DNA from 3 places in the Pseudoalteromonas fenneropenaei genome. Region 3 is predicted to be linked to each of the others. Evidence: predicted binding sites of a transcription regulator. Region 3 holds the regulator's gene; each other region holds the start of a gene.
What was found. The regulator LexA, encoded in region 3, represses DNA repair genes until DNA is damaged. The targets are predictions, from matches to a motif close to TACTGTATNNNNATACAGTA.
Positions count from the first base shown of each region.

Region 1 (5,357 bases), on a different contig from region 3:
TCAGCACACCCGACTCTCTTTCTGCCAGCCCAGTGATGCGCTATTTAGCCCTCATTCTTGATGAAGCTATGGCGCAAGAAGGCGCCTTCAAAGCCACAAGTAAAGGCAACTTACCCGCTAAGTTAGTCAAACAGGCCAGTGAGTTATTGCCTGAGTTTGCCGTTGCTCAATTCGAACGTGATATAAGCATCAGCGAGTTTGTGGGTAGCAACGAAGACAAATTCAATGCCTTGCACTACACCAGAGTGCTAGCCGAAATTAGCGGTATTATTTATCGGCGAAGCGGTCGCTACCATGTAAAAAAATCAGCGCAAAAGCAGTATCAGGCGTTAGGTATACAAGCATTTTTTAAACCTATGTTAGAAGTTGCCATCAGTAAATATAACTGGGGCTATTTGGACGGTTTTGAGTTTGATGTCGACTTGCGAACCTTTTGGCTGTTTATGCTGTGGCGCATTCAAAGCCATAACAATTTGGAACAACTGGTTGAAGAAGTGATGACGGCTTTCCCCGATTTACTACAGGGATTCCCTGCAGGTGATTACTTCTCACCGGAGCAACGCTTAAGTATGTTGATAAAGTCACGCTTTATTGTGCGGTTTTTGCAGTTTTGGGGATTTGTGACCATTGACCCAAGACGTTTTTTAAATACGGAACCTGTCGATAGAATGGTTCAGGTACAGCCTTTGTTAAAACAAACTTTTCAATTCACAATAAATACATAGCAAGGTCATCGTGAGTGAATATCAATACTATAAATTCTAGAGTTTGGATGGGTATTTAGATGCTAAAGCACGTCAAGCACTCAGATCCATTTCAAGCCGAGCCGAGATCAGCGCTACGCCCTTTCAGGTGTATTACACCTACAGCGGCTTAAAGGCGGAGCCTTTTGAGCTGATGTTAAAATACTTTGATATCGGTTTTTACTATGCCGATTGGGGTTCAATCGATGCTTACATCAAGCTGCCAGCTGGAACGCTTCCCGATGCGTTACTTGGCTTTTCAAGCGATGGGCTTTATGTGCATCAAAGCGATGAGTCGCAGTTGCTGACTTTTTCCATCAAGGAGTACTACGAATATTTTGACGATGAACATGCTGACGATTTTTTCCAGCATTTAGCTGCTTTACGCAGCGGGTTAATGCAAGGGGATTGGCGCCTTGTGTACTTCATGTGGCTCAAAGCGTTTGATTTTAATGATGAAGTTGAACGAGTGCTGTTGATTCAATTCGACACTGACAAATCTGCTCGTGCATTTACTGTACACGAGGGTTGTAATCGTCCCGAACGGAAAATAGTCTTGCGTGATTATCAGCGATTGATACGATATGCAGCTTATGTATAAGCGTACAGTCTTTTGATTGAGCAAGCGTTGTTTTACGTACTCGCTGGCTTTTTTGAGAGTATAGAGGGGAAACTAGAGAGTGCGAGCAAATGATTTGAGTAAACTGTGCGACTCAAGACATGCGAGTAAAGCAATGAAAAACGCAAAAGTTCGCGCTGCGTGATTGGGATTAAAGGGCAAAGGCCCGACCCCGATTACCCCGTTGATATCTGGTTCGACTCGCTTAAATCGGTCTCCAATGTGCTGTCGAAAGAAAACCAGGAACTGTTAAAAGTGATTGCCGAGCAAAAGCCGCAATCGGTAACTGAGCTGGCCATGCTTACAGGCCGAACGGTCAGTAATGTGTCGAGAACATTGAAAATACTGGGCAAGTACAACTTGGTTGAGATGCAAAAATCACAAAATGGATCGGCGGTAAAACTGCGATATCAATCGATGTTGTTATTGATCCAGCCATTAGAATAAAAGGAATATCATGCAACAAGTCGGAATTTATGAGCAGCTTATAACGCAGCTTATCGAGAGTCGCATTGACCGAGAGCGATTCTATGTGGGCGAACGTGAGCTCAATAGTAGTGAAGCATCGACGTGGTTATCTCGTTTCCTATCAGACATTCTTGAGTATGCGATTGAGTCAGTCCCCTCTAACGATGATCGCCTACAACAGCAGATTGCTTTATCTAACCAATTGTTACTCTGGCTAAAAACACAAATTCAAGATAACGATTTTATCGAAGACAATTTGCTCGCCAGTCAAGGTAAAATTCTGACTGCGCTCTATGAGCTCGAAAATCCTGTCTCAGCCGATTTAAAAAATTATATTAACGACATTTTTCCACTAACAGGGTTAAGCCAAAGCGAGCTGTTTTGTGGCAGTAATGCAGGGTTGTCGCTCGAATCTGAATTAAAGCGGGAGATCTTGTCTGCGGATAAAATCTACTGGTTAGTGTCATTTATTAAGTGGGCAGGGATACGAATTTTTCGTAAAGAGTTAGAAGAGTTTACGTCTAGTGGCCGTGAGCTAAAAATCATTACCACCTCATACATGGGGGCGACAGATGCCAAAGCGGTGGAATATCTGGCGAGCTTACCCAATACCGAAGTGAAGCTGAGTTACAACACTGAGCGGGAACGTTTACATGCAAAGAGCTATCTATTTTTACGCAACACGGGTTATCACACTGGTTATATCGGCTCTTCCAATCTTTCCCATTCAGCGTTAACCAATGGCTTAGAGTGGAATTTAAAAATCACCTCGCAAGAAATCCCACACATCATCAATAAATCATTGAGCACCTTTGAAACCTATTGGGCTTCTCATGATTTTGAACACTTTAGTGGCGATGCAACAAGCAGTGAAAAACTCAAAGAAGCCTTGAACCAGCAGCGCGGAGATTTTGAGGCTAGTCCCACGCATTTCTTTGATATTTCGCCGTTTCCGCACCAGAGTGACATATTGGAGCAATTGGCTGTAGAGCGTAGTGTTCACCAACGATTTAGCAATTTAGTGGTTGCGGCAACCGGCACCGGAAAAACCCTGATTTCAGCCTTTGACTTTGCGCGCTTTGTAAAAGACAAGCCGCAAGCTAAGTTCCTGTTTGTCGCTCACCGCGAAGAAATATTAAAACAAGCCAGAGCTGCGTATCGTGGCGTATTGCGTAATGGTACGTTTGGTGAACTTTGGGTTGGCGGACATTCACCGGAGCACTATCGACAACTGTTTGTTTCTATTCAAACTCTGAACAATCAACTGGAACAGCTTAACCTAACTGCTGACTATTATGACTACATTGTCATTGATGAAGTGCACCATATTGCAGCGACTAGTTATCGCGCGCTGCTGGAGCACTTTTCTCCAACTATTTTACTCGGCCTGACTGCAACACCAGAGAGGCATGATGGCGGTGATATTTTAGCGGATTTTGGTGGTGTGATTGCGGCAGAGATCCGTTTGCCGGAAGCGATTAATCGTCGTCACCTTTGTCCATTTCAGTATTTTGCTATTGATGATGATACCGACCTTCGCAACATTGCATGGAGTCGTGGACGTTACGATATCGCTCAGCTGACCAATCTCTATACCCACAACCAAGTCCGCTTTGACAAGATTTTGCTGAGTATGCAGGAGATCATCACTGATATAGGCAAAATGAAAGCATTGGCCTTTTGTGTGAGCAAAGAACATGCACTGTATATGACAGAGCAACTCTTATTAAAAGGCATTAAAGCGGATGTGTTGACCAGTGATAACAGCCACGAGCGGCAACAAAAGCAGCAAGCGATTCGTTCTGGCAGCATTAACGTGCTTTGCGTGGTCGATATCTTTAATGAAGGTGTCGATATTCCCGAGGTCGATACATTATTGTTTTTACGGCCGACAGAAAGCCTCACGATTTTCTTGCAACAGCTTGGCCGAGGTTTGCGTTTAGCTGACGGAAAAGAGTGCTGTACCGTGTTGGATTTTGTTGGCAACTCACGTCCTGAATATGACTTTGCCAACAAATTTAGAGCATTAGTGGGTAAAAGTCATCGAGCGATCAGTGATGAAATAAAGCAAGGCTTCCCCCACGCGCCACTGGGTTGCCGCATTGAGTTGAGTAAGCGCACGCAAGAAATGGTACTGAGCAATATCCGTCAAGCCTCATTAACGTTGAAGCGCCTAGTCGTGATGATCCGCCAATATCCTCAGCATTCCACACTGCCGTTAACATTGTCGAATTTCTTAACCTTAAATCCTCATATTGACTTGAATGAGCTTTATAAGCGAGGGAGTTGGTCGCAGCTGGTTCAACAAGCTAAAGATGAAATCAACGAAAATTCAGCTGATGAAGATCTGCTGAAAATGCTTAGAAAGGCCATTCATAACCGAATTTTGACCTGTGACGATCATGCCTATTTAAGCTTCTTAAAGCAGCTTTGCCAAAATAACTTTATTGTTGAAAATTATAGTCAACGTCATGCCTTGATGTGCCATTACGATTTCTGGCAAAAAACGGGACCTGAATGTGGATTCGATTCCATTGATCTGAGCTTAGCGAAACTGAATGTTTGCGAGATAAAGGCAGAACTAATGGACGTTGTTAACTGGCAACTTGCACAAACCAAACATGAGCAACCAACAATGCATGCTTTGCCTGATGTTTCATTGAGGCTACATGCACGCTATGCGCGTGAACAAATATTGGTGGCATTTGGTGCAACCACGTTTGAGCGCCAGCCGCCAGCACGCGAAGGTGTGTTTGTACTGAAGGATCAAAATATTGAACTGATGTTTGTCACCTTAGACAAAAATGAAAAGCAATTTTCGCCAACCACCATGTATCACGATTACGCGATCAACGAACACCTGTTTCACTGGCAGTCGCAAAATAGCGCACGGCCAGATAAAGGCCGTGGTTTGGAGTACATCCAACACCAAAAAATGGGTAAGCGTCTGTTTTTATTTGTGCGTGAACAAAGCAAAGATGAATATGGCCGTACCATGGGTTTTGTTAATTATGGTGAAGTGGACTATATATCGCATACGGGCTCTCAGCCGATGAGCATTACGTGGCAGTTAAAAGATCAAATGCCGCACTTTATGTGGCAACAAGCGGCCAAGTTGGCAGTAGGTTAATCGCAATTTGCATAGCGTAGATATTAAAATGATAGAAAATAAACCTCGCTATAAAGCAAGGTTTTTCGTTGTATTACGATTTCTTGAGCGATGATAAGCTTTACTCAATATTCTGGATCTTAATATTTTTTAAATCATAGTTAATTGATTTTTATAGTTTTAACTTGTATCTTGTTTTTTATTACCCCGTTTCATCCCCCAAATGTATCGTTATGCATCACGATGTAGTGCGCGATAAACTTTGTTAGATCAGAGGAGCGAGCCACCATTTATCTGCTAGCTCTTTTTTTATGGCGTCATTTACGATATCTGAAAGCGTTACATTTTTTCTTTCGGCTAGTTTAACTAACTTATCGTAGTCATCTGAATGTATGTCAATTGAAATCCTTTTTCTTTC
Region 1 covers NZ_JBHRSD010000039.1:143,928-149,284, forward strand. Annotated here, with positions in the region: gene ACFOEE_RS18255 (YecA family protein) at 1-725, shown strand, start outside; partial or broken gene ACFOEE_RS18260 (hypothetical protein) at 769-1,233, shown strand; gene ACFOEE_RS18265 (HVO_A0114 family putative DNA-binding protein) at 1,504-1,809, shown strand; gene ACFOEE_RS18270 (DUF3427 domain-containing protein) at 1,820-4,960, shown strand; gene ACFOEE_RS18275 (hypothetical protein) at 5,205-5,357, opposite strand, start outside.
Region 1: the regulator LexA is predicted to act here: its motif matches at 1,335-1,354, upstream of ACFOEE_RS18265 (HVO_A0114 family putative DNA-binding protein).

Region 2 (5,357 bases), on a different contig from region 3:
TAAGTACGGCGCGACTATGCCGGCCAGTACCGAGTCGTCCAAAGCGCTAACATTGGCAGTGATCACAATCAAAGCATCAGCATCGGCTTGTAACCCATGCTGACAAGGTAATGCGAGAGGAAAAGACATTCTAGAGCCTTAATAAACGAGTCAATCAAGCGCTTGATTATACTTATCAAGCGAGAAATTGCACGACTGGCTCGGTACACTGCCGTATTGGCGTAGATGTATCGCAAAAAAATTGGGCAAGTCAGCTCAAACCCGACTTGCCCAACGTAACATTAAACAGAATAACTAAATCTAGCTTATGCCTGACTTGATGCCTGCTGCGCTGCTTTATGCTTCACTATCACAGACCAAGCTTCGAGCATCACCAACACGCTGACCACCAGCACGATAAGATCTAAACCCACTAGCAACCATTTACCTTGCTGATAATATTCCACCAATTTGATAAGGCCAGCAAAAAACGCCATAACCAACACAAAGATCATCGGCAGCAAAGTGTAAATCGCCGGACGACCCAGTTTTATCAAATACACTGAAATGACTAACAGCGTTAAGCTAGCAAGGAGTTGATTGGTTGAACCAAATAAAGGCCAAATGATCATGCCACCACTGCCTGAGGCACCACCAGCACCAAAGGCCAACAGTAAACAGCACGCAACAGCAACTAAAGTGGCGATAATACCGTTATTAAGCGCTGGAATTTTATAAATTTCGCCCCACTCTTGGATAATGTAACGCTGTAAGCGCACGCCAGAATCCATAGTTGTACCAGCAAACAGCACCACCATCACCGCAAGCAAAGTAGAAGAGATTTCTGGCGGGATCCCCCAACCAGCATGAATAAGATTAGAGCCACCTGTAATAAATGCGCCGACGCTACCTGCGCCTAAATGGCTGTAAATTTCGTGCCACTCTTCTGGACTCACCGCTAACATCACACCACTGACCGCCACTAACGTGATCAAAGCCAAAGAGCCTTCACCAACCGCACCAAGATAACCGACAAACCGACCATCGGTTTCTTTATCAAGTTGTTTTGAACTGGTGCCTGAAGAAACAATACCGTGGAACCCCGACACCGCACCACAGGCAATCGTCACGAATAACAAGGGGATAATACTTGGTGTATCCACCACAGTCTGGGTATTAAATGCCGGCGCCGTAATGTCTGGCATAACCACAAACACCGCACCGTATAGCAGCACTAAACCCACCAACAATTGCATACCGTTAATAAAGTCACGCGGTTGTAATAACATCCATACTGGTAATAACGAAGCTACTGCAGCATAAATAAATAGGATCACAATCCAATTGGCTTTGTCACTGAGGCCAAACATTTCCGTCGGTAAAGTAATTGGCAGATCCGCACCCATATAGATGGTCCAGTAGAGCACCGCAACACCAATAATAATCAGCGGCGTCATTGGCACTTTACGCTTCAATAAAAAGCCAATCACTAAAGCTACTGCGATGGCAGACCAAGCAGGAAACACCGCACTTGGGTTACTCACAAATGAATTGGCGATGACCACGCCAAACACCGCGTTCACCATCAAGAGTACTAAAAATACCACCACCATAAAGAGCGCACGGGTGCGTTTGCCAATGACGGTCTCTGACAGTGCGCCCATCGACTTGCCTTTATGACGAGCACTTGCCCACAAAGCCCCCATATCATGCACACCGGCAAAGAAAATCGTACCAAACACCACCCAAAGAACCGCAGGCACCCAGCCCCAGTAGACCGCAATAGCAGGCCCGACAATTGGCGCAGCACCAGCAACAGAAGTAAAATGATGGCCCCATAACACGACTTTGTTGGTTGGCACATAGTCTGTACCATCATTGAGCTCATGGGCCGGTGTGACGAAGTTATCGTCCATTTTAAAGATTTTTTCGGCTATAAATTTGGAGTATACAAACCATCCAAACAGCATACCGAGTATGCCGAGCAGCACGATCATGATCGATTGCATACAGTTTCCTCACATTATTGTTTTGTTGTCTACCCCACGCTAGCACAATGCGGGCAAAAAACACTCACCATTTAGTCGAACCTTAAACCAAACATACAAGTAAACCGAGTACAAATTCGCGTACGCTGGTTGCGAATTAAACACTCCGCATCCACCCATTCGCCTCTAACGTCTGTGCCTTGAAAATATCAGCACTTAACCTACCACATCAAACAACCCCAGTTGCCCACCAGCTTGTTGCTGGGCGTCACTGGTGTCGTTCAGCCCGACTTGGATACCTAACAACCGCACGGGTTGATTCGGTCGTCTTGCCAGCAATTGCACCAACAACTCCTGCAGCAAGTCCGCATGTAATTGATGGTGTTGGCATTCTTTACTGACGAGCTGAAAATCGTGATACTTCACTTTAACCCCAAGCTTAGTGATAAACCGACTGCTTAAATAAGGGGTCAAACGTTTTTCTAGCTCGGGCAATAGTTTCTCAAGCAGTACTTGTTGTAACACTGAGGTATCACGAATATCAGTTTCAAAGGTAGTTTCTACTCCCACCGACTTTCTCACCCTTGAGGTTTCTACCCCTCGTTCATCAATACCTTGGCAACGGCGCCACAATGAGCGACCAAACTTACCAAAATGACGGCACAAAAACGCTTCGTCTAGCGGTTTAACATCTCGGCCATATTCAAGCCCCAATGCCAGTAACTTTTCATGGGTGACTTTTCCGACCCCAGGAATTTTGCGCAGCGGCAAATTGTCAATAAATGCCGCAACTTGCTCTGGGGCAATGACAAACTGACCATTAGGTTTATTTTCATCGCTAGCGATTTTGGCTAAAAACTTAATTGGTGCGATACCTGCACTGGCTGTAAGACCCGTGACGGAAAAAATATCAGCGCGGATCTGCGCCGCTATTAACGTTGCACTGCCTTTACACTGGCTACAGTCCGTCACATCAAGATACGCCTCATCTAAGGAAAGCGGCTCTACCAAGGGCGTGTAGCGGGCAAAAATTGCTCGGATCTGCTGTGACACTTGCTGATACACTTGCATACGGCCGGGCACAATCACTAATTCTGGGCACAGTTTTTTCGCCTGAAAATTAGACATGGCAGAACGCACACCATATTGGCGCGCTATGTAGTTGGCGGTCGATAACACCCCGCGTTGGCTACGTCCACCTATAGCCATAGGCACATTAGCCAGCGCTGGGTTGTCACGCATTTCAACGGCTGCATAAAAGCAGTCCATATCAATGTGAATAAATTTACGCTGCGACATACATAAACACTGTTCATTTATACAGTTATTATGCGCGTTATTTTCAATTCAGCAAGTCAAATTTGTTGATGAGCGGTTTTGGCTGCATCTTTAATAAAAACAGCCTAAACTTGGCAAACCTGATGAGTCATTTCTTAAAATTCATGGAGCCTGTATGGAATATCGGCGTTTAGGCAGCAGTGGTTTACAAGTTTCGCAGATCTGTTTAGGCAGTATGACGTGGGGTTTGCAGAATAACCAACACGACGCAGACGAACAAATTAACTTCGCGCTGGCTAAAGGGGTCAATTTTATTGACACCGCTGAAATGTATGCCGTACCGCCGTCACCAGATACTTACGGTAAAACTGAGCAGATCATAGGTAGTTGGCTATCACGGCACAAAGAAAAACGCGCCGACGTGATTATCGCAACCAAAATCGCTGGCGGCGGGTTACCTTGGATCCGCGGTGGTGCGCCTATAACTGGCCAAGCGGTCAGTGCTGCGATTGATGCCTCACTACAGCGCTTACAAAGTGACTATATCGACCTGTACCAGTTGCACTGGCCCAATCGCGTGTCGCCACATTTTGGCAAACATTGGCCCAACCTGACGACGCCGAGTAAAGAAGATGGCAGCGCCGAGGTCGATGGTATGCTCGATATTTTGCAGGCCATTGGCGACGCGGTAAAAGCTGGGAAAATCCGCCATTTCGGTTTGTCTGACGACACCCCGTGGGGGATCCAAACCTACTTACGCCTCGCAGAGCTGCATAATCTGCCCAAAGTGGTGTCTATCCAAAATGAATTTAGTTTGCTCCATAGCAAAGACTGGCCGTATCTCATTGAGCAATGTATTCATGAAGACATCGCTTATTTACCTTGGTCACCTTTAGCGGGTGGCGCGTTAAGCGGCAAATATTTAGGCGGAGCGCGCCCCGAAGGCACTCGCTGGAGCTTAGTCCAACGTCAAGGTTTGTTCCGTGATACGCCGTTATCAAACGAAGCGATTAAAGCCTACGCGGACATTGCCGCACGCCATCAACTTACTCCTGCCCAATTGGCGTTAGCTTGGTGCAATCAAATTGATGGTGTCACCTCAACCATCATAGGTGCAACCAGCATGGCGCAGTTGAAGGAAAACTTCACTGCTTTTAGCTTGCCATTAAGCGCTGAGCTTAAGGCGGAAATCGACGCTGTATTAAAACGCTACCCAGCGCCGTTTTAATGCGATTTCGTTTTTGCTATTTATAGCGCAGTAAGCAAACACTGCGCTATATTCCCTTACGCTAAATAGATGCCATTGACATACTAAAAGGCCGCGCGGCCAACCAAGCACAATACGAAGAAACCGCTCTACACCATGAAAAACCTAAATTTAACACCGCCAGTTCCACTTGACGGCGAACGTACCGTGCGCCACACCGCACGCGCAATTGTGATTGAAAACGCTAAAATATTAATGGTTTACACCGGTCGGTACGACGATTACAGCATTCCCGGTGGTGGCGTAAACCCGAACGAAACAGTTACCGCAGCGCTCAAACGTGAATTACACGAAGAAACCGGGGCGCATTCCATTGCTATCTTGAAGCCTTGGGGTCAGTATCGCGAATATCGCCGCCATAGCAAACAACCTGAGCAAGTAATGGAAGTGATCTCCCATTACTACTTTTGTGCCTTAACTGCACCACTTGGCGCAGCCAAGTTGGAAGATTATGAGATACGCAGCGGGGTTAAAGCCGTTTGGCTAAGTTTAGATGCAGCATTGCAACACAACCTCAATACGCAAAAAGGGGCTTTAGCAGGCCAAGCCCTACAGCGAGAAATTGATATTTTGCAGCAGCTGATTGCGCTCTATCCAAACCATTTGAGCTAACTATGCTGCGGCTTCAAGTAATTAGGGGATAAATTAAAAACCCTTGCTTTGAACCAAATTGCTCTTTTAGGGTCAATAGCCCTAAATGAATAACAATAACGCTCTGCCCCATAGCAAAGAGCTGCTTTTCCTAGGATGGTTATGACAGTTTGGCTGCGCACTTTGCTGCTTTCCATATTCTTTCATCTCATGCTGTTCTGGCTACTGAGTCGCGCAATAGTTACGCCTGAGCT
Region 2 covers NZ_JBHRSD010000001.1:267,237-272,593, forward strand. Annotated here, with positions in the region: gene ACFOEE_RS01175 (M17 family metallopeptidase) at 1-129, opposite strand, end outside; gene ACFOEE_RS01180 (carbon starvation CstA family protein) at 306-1,988, opposite strand; gene dinB (DNA polymerase IV) at 2,184-3,266, opposite strand; gene ACFOEE_RS01190 (aldo/keto reductase) at 3,421-4,473, shown strand; gene ACFOEE_RS01195 (NUDIX hydrolase) at 4,609-5,124, shown strand; gene ACFOEE_RS01200 (hypothetical protein) at 5,266-5,357, shown strand, end outside.
Region 2: the regulator LexA is predicted to act here: its motif matches at 3,274-3,293, upstream of dinB (DNA polymerase IV).

Region 3 (5,357 bases):
CGTGCATCGCAACTTTTTAGCGCAGGAATGGAAGAAAATCTCGCAACTGCACTCTCTCGCATTCAAGCCAAAGTACTGATGTTACCTTCCTCAGGGGACTTGCTGTTACGCCCTGAAGGCGCCAGAGCTATGGCCAAAACCTTAACCGCCAGTGGTAAGCAAGTCACACAAAGTGAGATTCAGGGAATTTGGGGTCATCTTGATGGCATCTTTTCCATCACTAGTAAGCAGGCTGAAATTGCAGCCTTTTTAGCGGAGTAACAGCATGCAGAAAAAGGTTCTTATTACCGGTGCCGGCAGCGGTATCGGGCGCTATTTGGCACTTGAGCTGGCTGCGCAGCACTATCAGGTAATTGTAAGCGACTTGCAGCTTGCTGCTGCAGAGCAGGTGACCGGTGAAATTAATGCCGCTGGTGGGCAAGCAACGGCGCTGCGCCTAAACGTGGCTGCGGTGGCAGAGCTTGGCAAACAAGTTGCAGCACTTGGGCATATTGATGTGCTTATTAATAATGCCGGTGTGCAATTCGTTGAAAAGCTTGAAGACTACCCACTGGAAAAATGGCAATTGCTACAAGATGTCATGCTGACTGGCCCCGCTATGCTTTGTAAAGCGCTGCTACCAGGCATGCAAGCGCATAATTTTGGTCGCATTATTAATATTGGCTCTATCCATGCGCTGGTGGCGTCAAAATATAAATCGGCTTATGTCGCGGCCAAACATGGGCTAATTGGGCTTGGCAAGGTATTGGCGTTAGAGACCGCAAATTACGATATTACGGTAAACACCATATGCCCTGCCTATGTAAAAACCCCCTTAGTGGAGCAGCAAATCGCCGCGCAAGCGCAGCAGCATGGTCTAAGCGAAGCCGAGGTAATAGACACCATTATGTTGGCGCCGATGCCCAAAAAAGCCTTTATCGGCTTAGATGAAATTGCTCATAGCGTGAAGTTTTTACTCGCCAAAGAAGCGCGCAATATTACCGGCCAGACCTTGGTGCTGGACGGCGGCTGGACGGTGCAATAGGAGCAAACATGGCAGGTTTTGATAAAGTAGTCAGCTCTCATGCCGAGGCAATGGCTGGGCTGCAACACGGTATGACAGTCATTGCTGGTGGCTTTGGTTTATGTGGTATTCCTGAGGGCTTAATTGCGCAAATACAGCGCATGGGGGTCAAAGGGTTAACTGTGGTGTCGAACAATTGCGGGGTAGACGGGTTTGGCCTTGGTATTTTGCTCGAACAACGGCAAATCAGCACTATGGTGGCCTCGTATGTGGGCGAAAACAGCTTATTTGAGCAGCAGTTGTTAAGTGGTGAACTGCAAGTCATTTTGACTCCACAAGGCACACTGGCAGAGAAAATGCGCGCGGCAGGCGCCGGTATTCCCGCCTTTTATACTGCCACGGGAGTCGGCACACCAATTGCCGAGGGTAAGGAACTTAAAACCTTTAATGGCCGTGAATATTTATTAGAAGAAAGCATTCAAGGCGATTTTGCCATAGTCAAAGCATGGAAGGCTGATAGGTTTGGCAATTGTGTTTATCGTCATACCGCAATGAACTTTAACCCTATGGCGGCCACTGCTGGCAAAGTGACGGTGGTAGAAGCGGAAATGATTGTTGAGCCAGGAGAGCTTGCCCCCAGTGAGGTCCATACTCCAGGTATTTATGTTGACCGAGTGGTGTTGGGGCAATTCGAAAAACGGATCGAAAAACGCATGACAAGGGGTAACTAATGGCATTAACACGAGAACAAATGGCAATGCGAGTTGCAAAAGAGTTGCAAGATGGCTATTACGTGAATTTAGGCATTGGCATCCCGACATTGGTTGCGAATTACGTGCCCACAGGCATTGCCGTGATGCTGCAATCGGAAAACGGCTTACTTGGCATGGGGCCGTATCCTGATGAAGCCGCTGTTGATGCCGATATGATTAATGCCGGCAAAGAGACCGTAACTGCGGTACAGGGCGCGGCTATTTTCAGTTCGGCAGAGAGCTTTGCCATGATCCGGGGTGGTCATGTTGATTTAACTGTGCTCGGGGCTTTTGAAGTCGATCAACAAGGCAACATAGCCAGCTGGACCATTCCGGGCAAGTTAGTAAAAGGCATGGGAGGCGCGATGGATTTAGTCGCTGGTGCGAAAAATATTATTTGCACTATGACTCATGCGAGTAAACATGGCGAGTCAAAACTATTGGCGCAGTGCTCCTTACCTCTAACGGGCAAGTCGTGCATCAATAAAGTGATCACAGATTTAGCACTGCTTGAAATAAGAGAGGGGGCATTTCACCTTTTAGAACGAGCGCCTGGCGTCAGTGTTACAGAAATCCAGCAAAAAACAGCTGGACGTTTAGTCGTACCCAGCCATGTCCCCGAAATGATATTCTAGGCAAAAGCGTGCTAAGGCACGCTTTGAAGACCTTTCTCCACTCAGCCACAAGCTATAACTGGAATAAAAATCGCCACAACGTTTAAATTTGCGCTTTTGAAATAACTGTATATACTCACAGGTAATTGTACTGTATGGAAAACCAGTGATATGCGACCATTAACCAAACGCCAAGAGCAAATATTCGAACTCATCAAAGTCTTTATTCGGGATACCGGAATGCCTCCCACGCGTGCGGAAATCGCAGAAGCTCTTGGTTTTAAAAGTGCCAATGCAGCTGAGGAACACCTTAAAGCATTAGCCAAAAAAGGCGTAATTGAAATGGTGCCGGGCGCTAGCCGTGGTATTCGTTTGGTCGAGGAAGATGAACCTGAGCAGCTGGGATTGCCTTTGATTGGTCGTGTCGCTGCTGGTGAGCCTATTTTGGCGCAGCAGCATATTGAAAGCCATTGTCAGGTTGATGGTCACATGTTTAAACCGAGCGCTGATTACCTCTTAAGGGTTCACGGTATGAGCATGAAAGATATTGGTATTTTGGACGGCGACCTACTGGCGGTACATCGCACCCAAGTCGCACAGAATGGTCAGGTGGTTGTCGCTCGTGTCGATGAAGATGTCACAGTGAAACGCTTTGAAAAGGTTGGTAAAAAAGTCTTTTTACATGCTGAAAATACTGAGTTCGAGCCGATTGTAGTGGATTTGGAACAAGAGCCTTTCTCAATCGAAGGTTTGGCGGTCGGTGTAATAAGAAATAATCAATGGATGTAATTCACTGATATTGCCTTAAAATGCTTATTTTATAAGCCCAGCAGCGTGAGTTGCTGGGCTTTTTTGTTTTTCCAACTTAGTCGCCTCGGTATCTAAGCTTCTCTTTTTTCACCGCTTATCACATTTCGTCGAAGAAAAGGCAGGAAAACTTGCAGATTGGTCAAAAGTTGACTAATTGGTTAAGTGTCGTGCAGTTGGCATGCGACAAAGTGTCGCATGCTATGACAGTCATCCAATAAGAATAACGATCTCCTTTTATGCGCTTATCGAGGGAGATTTCAAGGAGACGTCAAATGAGAGCGTATCGATTTGCAGTGGGTTGGTTTGCCGTACTGTTACCCACATTGGCCAGTGCCGATAGTGCGTACAACATGCGGCAGGGTGTCACCGACATCAGTCAACAAGTTTATGACTTGCATATGACAATCTTCCTGATTTGTTGTGTTATAGGCGTTGTGGTGTTTGCTGCAATGTTTTGGGCACTTATCCATCATAGAAAAGCAAAAGGGGCAACTCCTGCGCAATTCCATGAAAGCACCAAAGTTGAAATTCTTTGGACTGCGATTCCTTTTTTAATCTTAATCGTCATGGCAATACCTGCGACCAAAACCTTGATCGCTATGGAGGATACCAGCAAAGCGGATCTCACCATCAAAGTTACCGGTTCGCAGTGGAAATGGCATTACGAATATATGGGCGAGGGAGTCGATTTTTACTCCGTACTATCTACACCCAAAGAGCAGATAGATAACCTGCAAGCAAAGGGTGAAAACTATTTGTTGGAAGTGGATAAACCGCTCGTTATTCCTACTGGCGCGAAAGTGCGGTTTTTAATGACCTCAGATGACGTTATCCACTCTTGGTGGGTACCTGATTTTGCGGTGAAAAAAGACGCCAATCCAGGCTTTATCAACGAGGCTTGGACACGTGTTAATGAGGCTGGTATTTACCGAGGTCAATGTGCTGAACTATGTGGCAAGGACCATGGCTTTATGCCCGTTGTGGTTGAAGCGAAATCACCAGACGAATTTGCGACTTGGCTTGCCGATGCTAAAGCAGCTAAACAACGAGCTGCTGCTGAAAGTGCAGCATTACTAGACCAAACGTTATCGAAAGAAGAGCTGATGGCAGTTGGTGAAAAAGCCTACATGGCTTACTGCGCAGCTTGTCACCAGCCAACAGGTATGGGGTTGCCTGGCGTATTCCCAGCTTTAAAAGGCAACGCAGTCGTGCTTGGCCCAATTAATGACCACATTGACGTGATCCTGCATGGTCGTCCTGGCACTGCAATGCAGGCCTTTGCAAAGCAACTGTCAATTAAAGATATCGCAGGGGTCGTCACCTACAAACGTAATAGCTGGGGCAATGATACGGGTGAAGTAGTACAACCTAGTCAAGTTCAGGCTCGATTGGACGCAACGAAGGAGGAAGGGCAATGAGCAGCATCGTCAATCCGCATGAGCATGATCATGCCCATCATGCGCCCAGTGGCTTTAAGCGCTGGTTGTATACAACAAATCATAAAGACATAGGTACGATGTACCTCATTTTCGCGCTTACCATGTTTATTATTGGCGGCGCGATGGCAATGGTGATTAGGGCAGAATTGTTTCAACCTGGCCTACAATTGGTTGATCCGCATTTCTTTAACCAGATGACTACAGTGCATGGCTTAATCATGGTGTTTGGTGCGGTTATGCCAGCTTTCACCGGTCTGGCTAACTGGATGGTTCCTATGATGATAGGGGCTCCAGATATGGCATTACCACGGATGAATAACTGGAGCTTCTGGATACTGCCGTTTGCCTTTGCGATTCTGCTTGCTTCACTATTTATGGAAGGTGGTGGTCCTGCATTTGGTTGGACATTCTATGCCCCGCTGTCTACCACTTACAGTAACGATAACACCGCGCTATTCGTATTTGCAGTCCATATCATGGGGATAAGCTCCATTATGGGTGCTATCAACGTTATTGTGACCATAGTGAATTTGCGTGCCCCAGGCATGACTTGGATGAAACTGCCGTTATTCGTCTGGACTTGGCTTATTACCGCATTTCTATTAATTGCGGTAATGCCTGTGTTGGCTGGTGCGGTGACTATGGTATTGACCGATAAGTATTTTGGCACCAGTTTCTTTGATGCCGCTGGTGGTGGTGATCCTGTGATGTTCCAGCACATCTTCTGGTTCTTTGGTCA
Region 3 covers NZ_JBHRSD010000048.1:55,249-60,605, reverse strand. Annotated here, with positions in the region: gene ACFOEE_RS20345 (E22 family MetX-like putative esterase) at 1-261, shown strand, start outside; gene ACFOEE_RS20340 (3-hydroxybutyrate dehydrogenase) at 266-1,024, shown strand; gene ACFOEE_RS20335 (CoA transferase subunit A) at 1,033-1,734, shown strand; gene ACFOEE_RS20330 (3-oxoacid CoA-transferase subunit B) at 1,734-2,390, shown strand; gene lexA (transcriptional repressor LexA) at 2,541-3,158, shown strand; gene coxB (cytochrome c oxidase subunit II) at 3,452-4,597, shown strand; gene ctaD (cytochrome c oxidase subunit I) at 4,594-5,357, shown strand, end outside.